DNA from 2 places in the Marinococcus sp. LNHM4E3-1 genome. Region 2 is predicted to be linked to the other one. Evidence: riboswitches for the same ligand, from Rfam matches in the RefSeq annotation. Region 2 holds a riboswitch; the other holds the start of a gene.
What was found. A riboswitch is a leader RNA that binds a small molecule or an ion and turns the genes downstream of it on or off. The one in region 2 is predicted to bind S-adenosylmethionine.
Positions count from the first base shown of each region.

Region 1: linked by a shared signal. The riboswitch ahead of metK (methionine adenosyltransferase) and the one ahead of ACTRXI_RS09350 (methionine biosynthesis PLP-dependent protein) in region 2 are both predicted to bind S-adenosylmethionine.

Region 1 covers NZ_JBQLID010000020.1:10,853-15,275, forward strand. The annotation lists gene putP (sodium/proline symporter PutP) at 1-551, shown strand, start outside; gene metK (methionine adenosyltransferase) at 602-1,816, opposite strand; SAM riboswitch class I at 1,967-2,074, opposite strand; gene ACTRXI_RS15195 (thiol-disulfide oxidoreductase DCC family protein) at 2,122-2,517, opposite strand; gene pckA (phosphoenolpyruvate carboxykinase (ATP)) at 2,697-4,280, shown strand; gene ytkD (RNA deprotection pyrophosphohydrolase) at 4,363-4,423, opposite strand, start outside.
Region 2 covers NZ_JBQLID010000007.1:89,506-93,928, reverse strand. The annotation lists gene ACTRXI_RS09365 (asparaginase) at 1-747, opposite strand, end outside; gene prsW (glutamic-type intramembrane protease PrsW) at 851-1,498, shown strand; gene ACTRXI_RS09355 (hypothetical protein) at 1,522-1,686, shown strand; SAM riboswitch class I at 1,745-1,851, shown strand; gene ACTRXI_RS09350 (methionine biosynthesis PLP-dependent protein) at 1,944-3,047, shown strand; gene ACTRXI_RS09345 (bifunctional homocysteine S-methyltransferase/methylenetetrahydrofolate reductase) at 3,080-4,423, shown strand, end outside.

The DNA of each region.
Region 1 (4,423 bases), on a different contig from region 2:
TTATTCTGTTTACCCAGGTACTTTTTAATCCGTGGGTGTCCGGCGTTCTTCTCGCAGCGATTCTCGCTGCTATTATGAGCACGGTGGACTCCCAGCTGCTTGTATCCTCCAGTGCCCTTGCGGAAGACTTTTATAAAGGGATGCTCCGCCCCAAAGCTTCTGACCGCGAGCTCGTCTGGGTCGGCCGGATTGGCGTTATCGTCATCGCCCTCGTCGCCCTGCTGCTCGCCTCCAACCCGGGAAGCACGGTACTTGAACTTGTAAGCTACGCATGGGCCGGGTTCGGCGCAGTATTCGGGCCTGCAATGCTTTTCTCCTTATTCTGGCGCCGGACGAGCATGTGGGGTGTGCTTGCCGGGATGATCGCCGGCGGCACCACCGTCATTATCTGGGTTCAGCTTTCCGGAGGATTGTTTGATCTCTACGAAATTGTGCCAGGCTTCCTGATCAACGTCTTAATCATCATTGCCGTCAGCCTGCTTGGGCCGAAGCCTTCAGACAAAATTCAAACTGAATTTGATTCTGTCGGCACGTATACGGAGAAAAACTGAGCAAAAAATACCCGCTTCCTGGTATAGACAGGAGCGGGTATTTATTATATTTACTGCTGTTTTTCGGTGAATGCCTGTTCCTGAAGCGCTGCCGCTTTGTCCGTGCGTTCCCAGGGCAGATCAACGTCATGACGTCCAAAGTGCCCGTAAGCGGCTGTCTGCCTGTAAATCGGCCGGCGGAGATCAAGCATTTTGATGATGCCTGCCGGCCGGAGGTCAAAGTTTTCATTGGCAAGCTTTACGAGCACCTCTTCTGATACTTTTCCCGTACCAAATGTAGCGATTGAAATGGAGACAGGCTGAGCTACTCCGATCGCATACGCCAGCTGAACCTCGCATTTATCTGCAAGACCTGCTGCAATAATATTTTTGGCTACATACCGGGCTGCATACGAGGCGGAACGGTCGACCTTTGTCGGGTCTTTACCGGAAAACGCACCGCCGCCGTGACGGGCATAGCCTCCGTACGTATCAACAATGATTTTTCGTCCGGTAAGGCCGGCGTCCCCCTGCGGTCCGCCAATAACAAAGCGGCCGGTCGGGTTTATGAAATAGTTGGTTTTAGCGTCGAGAAGCTCTGCCGGCACTACCGGCTCGATAACGTATTTGTGCATATCCTCTTCAATCTGTGCAAGCGTTACGTCATCCGAATGCTGGGTAGAAATAACGATCGTTTCCACCCGGAGCGGCTTCCCGTCGTCTCCGTATTCCACGGTAACCTGCGTTTTTCCATCCGGACGCAGATACGAAAGATTGCCGTCCTTCCGGACTTTTGTTAACTGACTTGCCAGCTTGTGCGCAAGCGAGATCGGCAACGGCATGAGTTCATCGGTTTCATTATCTGCATACCCAAACATCAAGCCCTGGTCCCCCGCTCCGATCGATTCCAGTTCATCCTCGGTCATCGATCCTTCACGGGTTTCAAGCGCCTCATCAACGCCCTGGGCAATGTCGGCCGACTGCTCATCTATAGACGTCAAAACCGAGCACGTTTCGTAATCGAAGCCATATTTTGCCCGTGTATAACCGATGTCTTTCAAAGTTTCCCTGGCAATTTTAGGAATATCCACGTATGTAGATGTCGATATTTCTCCTGCCACTAATACGAGACCAGTATTTACTACTGTTTCCGCTGCCACCCGGGCATTCGGATCATCCTTTAAAATTGCATCCAAAATCGCGTCGGAAATCTGATCACACACCTTGTCCGGGTGTCCTTCTGTAACAGATTCCGACGTAAATAAACGTCGTCCAATTGTAGACACGCTGCTGCCTCCTTTTTAACTGCCTGCTACGGTTGTACTCTCCCATTCTTCGGGTAGACGAAAAGAAAACGGCAGTAGGCCGTTGTGTACAAGAAAAGCCCCTTGTCCCAAAAATTGAGGGAAAAGGGGCTGTCAGTTCAGCTTTTTCGCCTCTTATCTTTCAAGGCATCTGTCTGCCTCTCCAGGTTAGCACCTTTCCGTTACCGGATGGTTGCTGGGCTTCTCAGGGACTGTCCCTCCACCTGCTCAGGATAAGAGTATCCGTTCGTACAAAATCTTAACGCAAACCCTATTTGATGTCAAACCTAGTGCCCTCCGCGCTGGCACGTTTTGTCATCGCAAAGGAAATGAAACCACTGATACCGATTTACAGAAACAGTATGATACAGCTTGCGGCCAAGCGTTTCTACTCCCGGCAGTAAAAATACTGCCTTCAGCGGCTTCAAAGCCGGAATAGTATAACATAATTTTTTCACCGTATAATAACCAGCGTATACGTACGTATTATCCTCTACACTGTGCATCTGCTCTTCAAGCGGCTCTCCCTTGAGCATCGGGTACTTTTCAAATAAATCCTCATCATATATAGGCTTCCATTTCACCCTGTTCGTCTTATCTATCGCCGAGAGATAAGTATGGAATCTGGTGCATAACGGACAATCACTATCATAGAATACAATAAATTCCGGTTGTTGTTCCATAGTTGTTCCCCTTTCATTGCTTTCCTACATCTTTTCCCTCTTAGTCCTAAAAATATTCATGAACTTTTTTAACGAATAAGTATGTACTATTAAACTAAATGTGTTACACTATTTTATATTCTATCCATCATTCATGATGAATAAATCCAACTTCCCCCTCATTAAAGGAGTGATTGTTTATGAAGCCGCCGTTCGCTTCCAAACCCGAAACAAATCTATTGAATGAAGCGCACGTCCAATGGAATCTCTCTGTCCCTGCGCTTGTGAAGCGCTCGCTGGCTCTGCAGGAGGGCTCACTTACAGCAGAAGGTGCTCTTGCCGTGAAAACAGGCAAATACACCGGACGGTCTCCAAAAGATAAATATATTGTCGATGAGCCCGGCAGTTCTCCTTATATTGACTGGGGAAACGTAAACCAACCAATGTCCGAAGAAGTGTTTGAACGGCTTTATAAAAAAGTGACGGCTCATTTGAACAGCCGGAATGAAGTATTTGCAAGCGACGCCCTAGCCGGAGCTGACCCCGACTACCAGCTTCCTGTCCGGGTCATCACCTCCTGCGCCTGGCATCAATTGTTCGCCCGGCAGCTGTTTATCCGACCAGACGGAAGAGAAAATCCTTCTGCTCCGCCCTTTACGCTCATAGCTGCACCGGAATGCAAAGCAAATCCTGAGACAGACGGCACCTCGTCGGAAACATTTATCGTCATCAGTTTTGCGCAGCGCACAATTTTAATCGGCGGCACAGAATACGCCGGAGAAATGAAAAAATCAATCTTTTCTGTCATGAACTACCTGCTTCCTGAACAAAACGTACTGCCGATGCACTGCTCGGCAAACATCGGCAGTGATGGCGCAAGCGCTTTGTTTTTCGGTCTTTCCGGCACCGGAAAAACAACCCTTTCCGCAGATCCTTCCCGGCTTTTGGTCGGCGACGATGAACACGGATGGTCCGAAAACGGTATTTTTAATATCGAAGGCGGATGCTACGCAAAATGCTCGAATCTGTCCAAACAGAAAGAACCACAGATCTGGAACGCTATCCGTTTTGGCGCTGTACTTGAAAACGTTGGGATAGACGATGCCAGTGGAAAAGTTGACTACACGGATACTCAGATCACGGAAAACACAAGGGCGGCTTATCCGATTGAACATGTCGATGGGATTGTTCCCTCCGGCACAGCCGGTCATCCTTCGGCGATCATTTTTTTAACTGCAGATGCATTCGGCGTTCTTCCGCCAATCAGCAGATTGACGAAGGAGCAGGCCATGTACCATTTCCTCAGCGGCTACACAAGCAAGCTCGCCGGCACGGAAAGAGGCGTCACTTCTCCGGAAGCAACCTTTTCCACCTGCTTTGGGGCACCGTTTCTTCCACGGCAGGCTTCTGTCTATGCAGAAATGCTCGGTGAAAAAATTGATGAACACAATGTGCCTGTCTTTCTGGTGAACACCGGATGGAGCGGCGGCGGTTACGGAGTCGGCAGCCGCATGGATCTTTCATACACCCGGGCTATGGTGCAGGCAGCCCTCAACGGAGAGCTGACTGATACAGCCACGGTCGAGGATCCTATTTTCGGACTGCATATCCCTGAGTCCTGCCCCGGAGTTCCCGAAGATATGCTTCAGCCGAAAAAAATGTGGGCAGAAGCCGGCGACTATGAGGTTCAGGCCCGCATGCTTGCCCGCAAGTTTGCGGAAAATTTCAAGCGGTTTTACGACGTGCCTGCTTCTATCGCAGACGCGGGACCAACCCAGTTGTAGGAGCTATTTTTCATCGGCGTCAGGAAGATGCAATACGTCAAAAAGGAACCGGTGCCTGTTTATATGCAGGCACCGGTTCCTTTTATTTTAATGTAATATATCCTGCTTCCTCCGCATATTTCACACTACGGGGAAGCACTTCG
Region 2 (4,423 bases):
AAGCAGCGGAACGATGGTTGGAGGAATGTTGCCCTGACCGAATGCTTCGATAATAATACCGTCAAGCGGCTGGTTAAGCAGCGGGGAAAGCAAAGCAGCATCCATGCCGGCTGCCATTTTTAAAAGTAGAACCTTCTTATTCATATGGACCGGCGAAAAATGCTCGCGGCTTGCCGGGTAGTGATGGATAAATATTTCGTTGTTCGTCACAAAGCCGAGCGGACCGTATTGCGGACTCTGAAATGTGGCAATATTGGACGAATGGGTTTTTGTCACGTTTTTTGCAGAATGGATTTCTTCGTTTAAAACGACGAGAACTCCGATGCTCCGGGCTTTCTCGCTTGCGGCAGTACGGACCGCTGCCAGGAAATTCTGGGGGCCGTCAGCGCTGATTTCGTTGCTAGAACGCATTGCGCCTGTCACTACCACCGGCAGGTCTTTGTCATGAAAAAGATCGAGCGCATAGGCAGTTTCTTCCAGGGTGTCAGTGCCATGCGTAATAACGACACCGTCATATGTATCCTCGGAAAGCTTTTCAAGCATATGCTCGTGTAAAGAGAGCATGTGCTCCGGAGTAATATGAGGAGACGGGAGATGCAGGAAATCGCTCGTAACAATCTCAGCAATTTGATTGGCAATGCGGCTCCAGTGGCTTAAAGGGTTGTGAAGCCCCGGCTCCACGCCGCTTTCTTCTGTCTGGGTCATGGCGATCGTGCCGCCTGTGTGGATAACTAGTATTTTTTTCATTTCAATTCCTCCTCGTCGGCCCGGCTGTGGCTGGCATTATTCTTTTACGAATTTGAACATAGCATGATACGATACGTTTAACAAGAGAGGGTGAGAACGAAAGGTGATCGCACTGATTATGGCGGCCCTGGCGCCGGCTGTTGCTTTACTGATATATTTCACATTAAAACGCCGGGCGGACGTGGAGCGGAGGCTGCCGGTCATCCGTGCGTTTGTCATAGGGGTACTGATTGTATTCCCGGTGCTTGTGATCGAACATGCGCTTGAAACAGAAGGGGTAAGCATGCCGCTTTTTGCGGCGCAGTATACCCAGGCGGCCTTGCTCGAGGAAGGCATCAAGTTTTTCCTCCTGTATACGTTTGTGCTTCGATTTGCCCCGATTAAAAATACTTACGACGGTGTTATTTACGGGCTTTCCCTGTCGCTTGGCTTTGCTTCGCTTGAAAACATCCTGTACTTAATTGCAAACGGCATAGAAACGGCTGTTACCAGAGCCCTGCTCCCAGTGACGGTGCATGCGCTCCTGGGTGTGATTATGGGTTATTATGCGGTATCAGCGAAACGCGCCTCCCGTCATGGCAGGCGCCTCTTCTCTTTTTTTCTTGCTCTTGCGATTCCGCTTATCTTCCACGGGCTGTACGACTATATATTAAGCGCTTCTTTAGGCAATATTCTGTATTATCTTATCCCGTTCATGCTATTTTTGTGGTGGTTTGCGTTGTCGAAAGCAAATAAAGCCAATGCGAAATAACAACTCGAAAGGACGAAGCTACTATGTCAGAAGACCGCCGTTACCGCGTTGTTATCCGCTGTCCAAAATGCGGGGAAAAGTACATTCTACGCGGCAGAAAGAACAAGGCCGGGGAAATGGAAACAGGTTTTCGCCGCTGCGTCTGTGGCAATGAAAACCAGCTGCATGTTGATATTGCACCGGAATAAAAAGGTTACTTGCAATATCGATTCGTTTCATGTACTTTGGAAAGTAATCATATAACGTTTCTTATCAAGAGAGATGGAGGGATCGGCCCTTGGAAGTCTCAGCAACCAGCCGCAGGTGAAGCGGTCAGGTGCTAACTCCTGCAAGCTGTGCTTGCGAGATGAGAAGAAGTATTGCATGCCAAGGTCTTCTTCTGTCTAAGGAAGAAGGCCTTTTCGTACATTTAATGCATTAATTTTACAGAAATGAGGGCTGTGACATGTCAAAGCAACTGCAGATAGAAACCATCCTGGCACAACTGGGTAATAATTCCGACCCGCGGACCGGAGCGATCAATCCTCCTGTTTATTTTTCCACAGCGTATAAACATACAGGTATAGGAGAATCGACGGGATACGACTATTCCCGGACGGCCAACCCGACGAGGGACCTGCTTGAAAACGGTATCGCCGCGCTTGAAGGAGGTAAACACGGGTTTGCCCTCAGCTCGGGGATGGCTGCGATCCAGACGCTGTTTGCGATATTTGAAACCGGTGATGAAGTGATTGCAACAAGCGATATTTACGGCGGCACGTACCGTCTGTTCGAAGAAGGATGGCGGCACTGGGGCGTCACGGTTACATACGGTGACCCGAGGGATCTCGAAGCATTTGAACAGCTGATAACAGATAAAACAAAAGCGCTGTTTATCGAGACGCCAACGAACCCGCTGATGCAGGAAGCGGATCTGAAGGAGCTTTCGCTGCTCGCGAAAAAGCACGGTGCCTGGCTTATTGTGGACAATACGTTTTATACGCCAGTGCTTCAGCGCCCGATAGAAGAAGGGGCGGACATTGTGGTGCACTCGGCCTCGAAATATTTAGGCGGACACAATGACTTGATTGCCGGACTGATTGTATCCAATGTGGACGAGCTTTCTGAAAAAATTGGGGCACTTCAAAACGGCATGGGTACAATTTTAAGCCCGTTTGATTCCTGGCTGCTGATGCGGGGGATGAAAACCTTAAAACTCCGCATGAAGCAGCATACAGAAAACGGCAAAGCCATCGCAGAGTATCTCAGCGGTCATGAAAAGGTAACAGACGTGCTTTACTCGGGCCGGGGCGGAATGCTCTCCTTCCGTCTTGAAAACGAAGAGTGGGTAGATTCATTTTTACGAAACATTAAAATCATCACGTTTGCAGAAAGTCTGGGCGGGGTTGAAAGCTTTATTACGTATCCGGCAACACAGACACACGCAGATATGCCGGAAGCGGTACGGGTTCAAAACGGCGTTGATAACCGTCTTCTCCGCTTCAGCATCGGCATAGAGGATAAGGACGATTTAATTGAAGATCTCGAACAGGCGCTCAGAGCGCTGTAACTCATAAGCACAAGCAGGAGAGGGGCAAGGCTATGAACGTACTCGAAAAACTCGATTTCTCGATTTTGATCGGCGACGGGGCAATGGGCACGTATCTTTACCAGAAAGGCTATAAGGGCTCGTTTGAAGCTATGAATTTAACGGACCCTGAGGCTGTGGAGCATGCTCACCGGGAATACGCAGAAGCCGGGGCGGATATTCTCCAGACAAATACCTACGCGGCGAACCGGGTGAAGCTTGAAGGCTACGGGCTTGAAGATAAAGTGCAGGATATTAACCGGGCCGGCGTGCGGCTGGCTAGGAAGGCTTCCGGCGGCTCGGCTTATGTATTTGCTACAGTCGGAGGGATTAAAGGCGTTCAGGTGAGCGAACATTCAGATGAGTTTCTAAATCAGGCGCTGCAGGAACAGGTGAATGTCTTTTTGGCGGAACCGGTGGATGGTCTGCTGCTCGAAACGTTTTACGACCTCCCCGAGCTTCTGCAGATCGTCCGTTACATCCGCAGTAAAGATGAAGAGATTCCTGTTATTGCCCAGGTGGCACTTGGTGATGTCGGTGTCATGCATGGGGGAGTGCAGATCACTGAAGCCTTCAGCCGGATCGAGGATGCCGGCGCTTCAGTGGTCGGACTCAACTGCAGGATGGGCCCGTATCATATATTGAAATCGCTTGAGCAGGCGGAATTAACCGGACGGGCATATTATTCGGCTTATCCTAACGCCAGTCTTCCAAACTGGTATGACGGTCGTTACGTGTACCAGTCCAACCCGGAGTACTTTTATAAGCAGGCTTTCCGCTTTAAAGAACAGGGCATCCGTCTGATTGGCGGCTGCTGCGGCACGACGCCTGAGCATGTCCGCATGATAGCGGAAGCCGTTAAACACGACGTTCCGGAAAAGACGAAGCGCCCGGTAAAGGTAAAAGCTCCGGCGGCTGAGGCGACAGCCGATAAGGAACCGGTTGTGCCCCTCCATGAAAAAGTGAAAACCGAGAAAGCGGTCATCGTAGAGCTTGACCCACCGAAAAAACTGAAAACAGGAAAATTTATACGCGGATCCCAGGCGCTTCATGACGCAGGAGCGGATGCAGTTACGCTTGCCGATAATTCCCTTGCTTCCCCGCGGATTGACAATCTCGCTATGGGAGCTATGCTCAAGCAGCAGACCTCTGCCAGGCCACTTTTGCATATCGCCTGCCGGGACCGGAATCTGATCGGCCTGCAGTCCCATCTGCTGGGGCTTCACACAATTGGCGTGCGGGACCTGCTGGCGATTACCGGCGATCCTTCGAAGGTCGGGGATTTTCCAGGGGCGAAGTCTGTATATGATGCGAACTCCGTATCCCTTATCTCTCTGATACGGGAAATGAACGAAGGG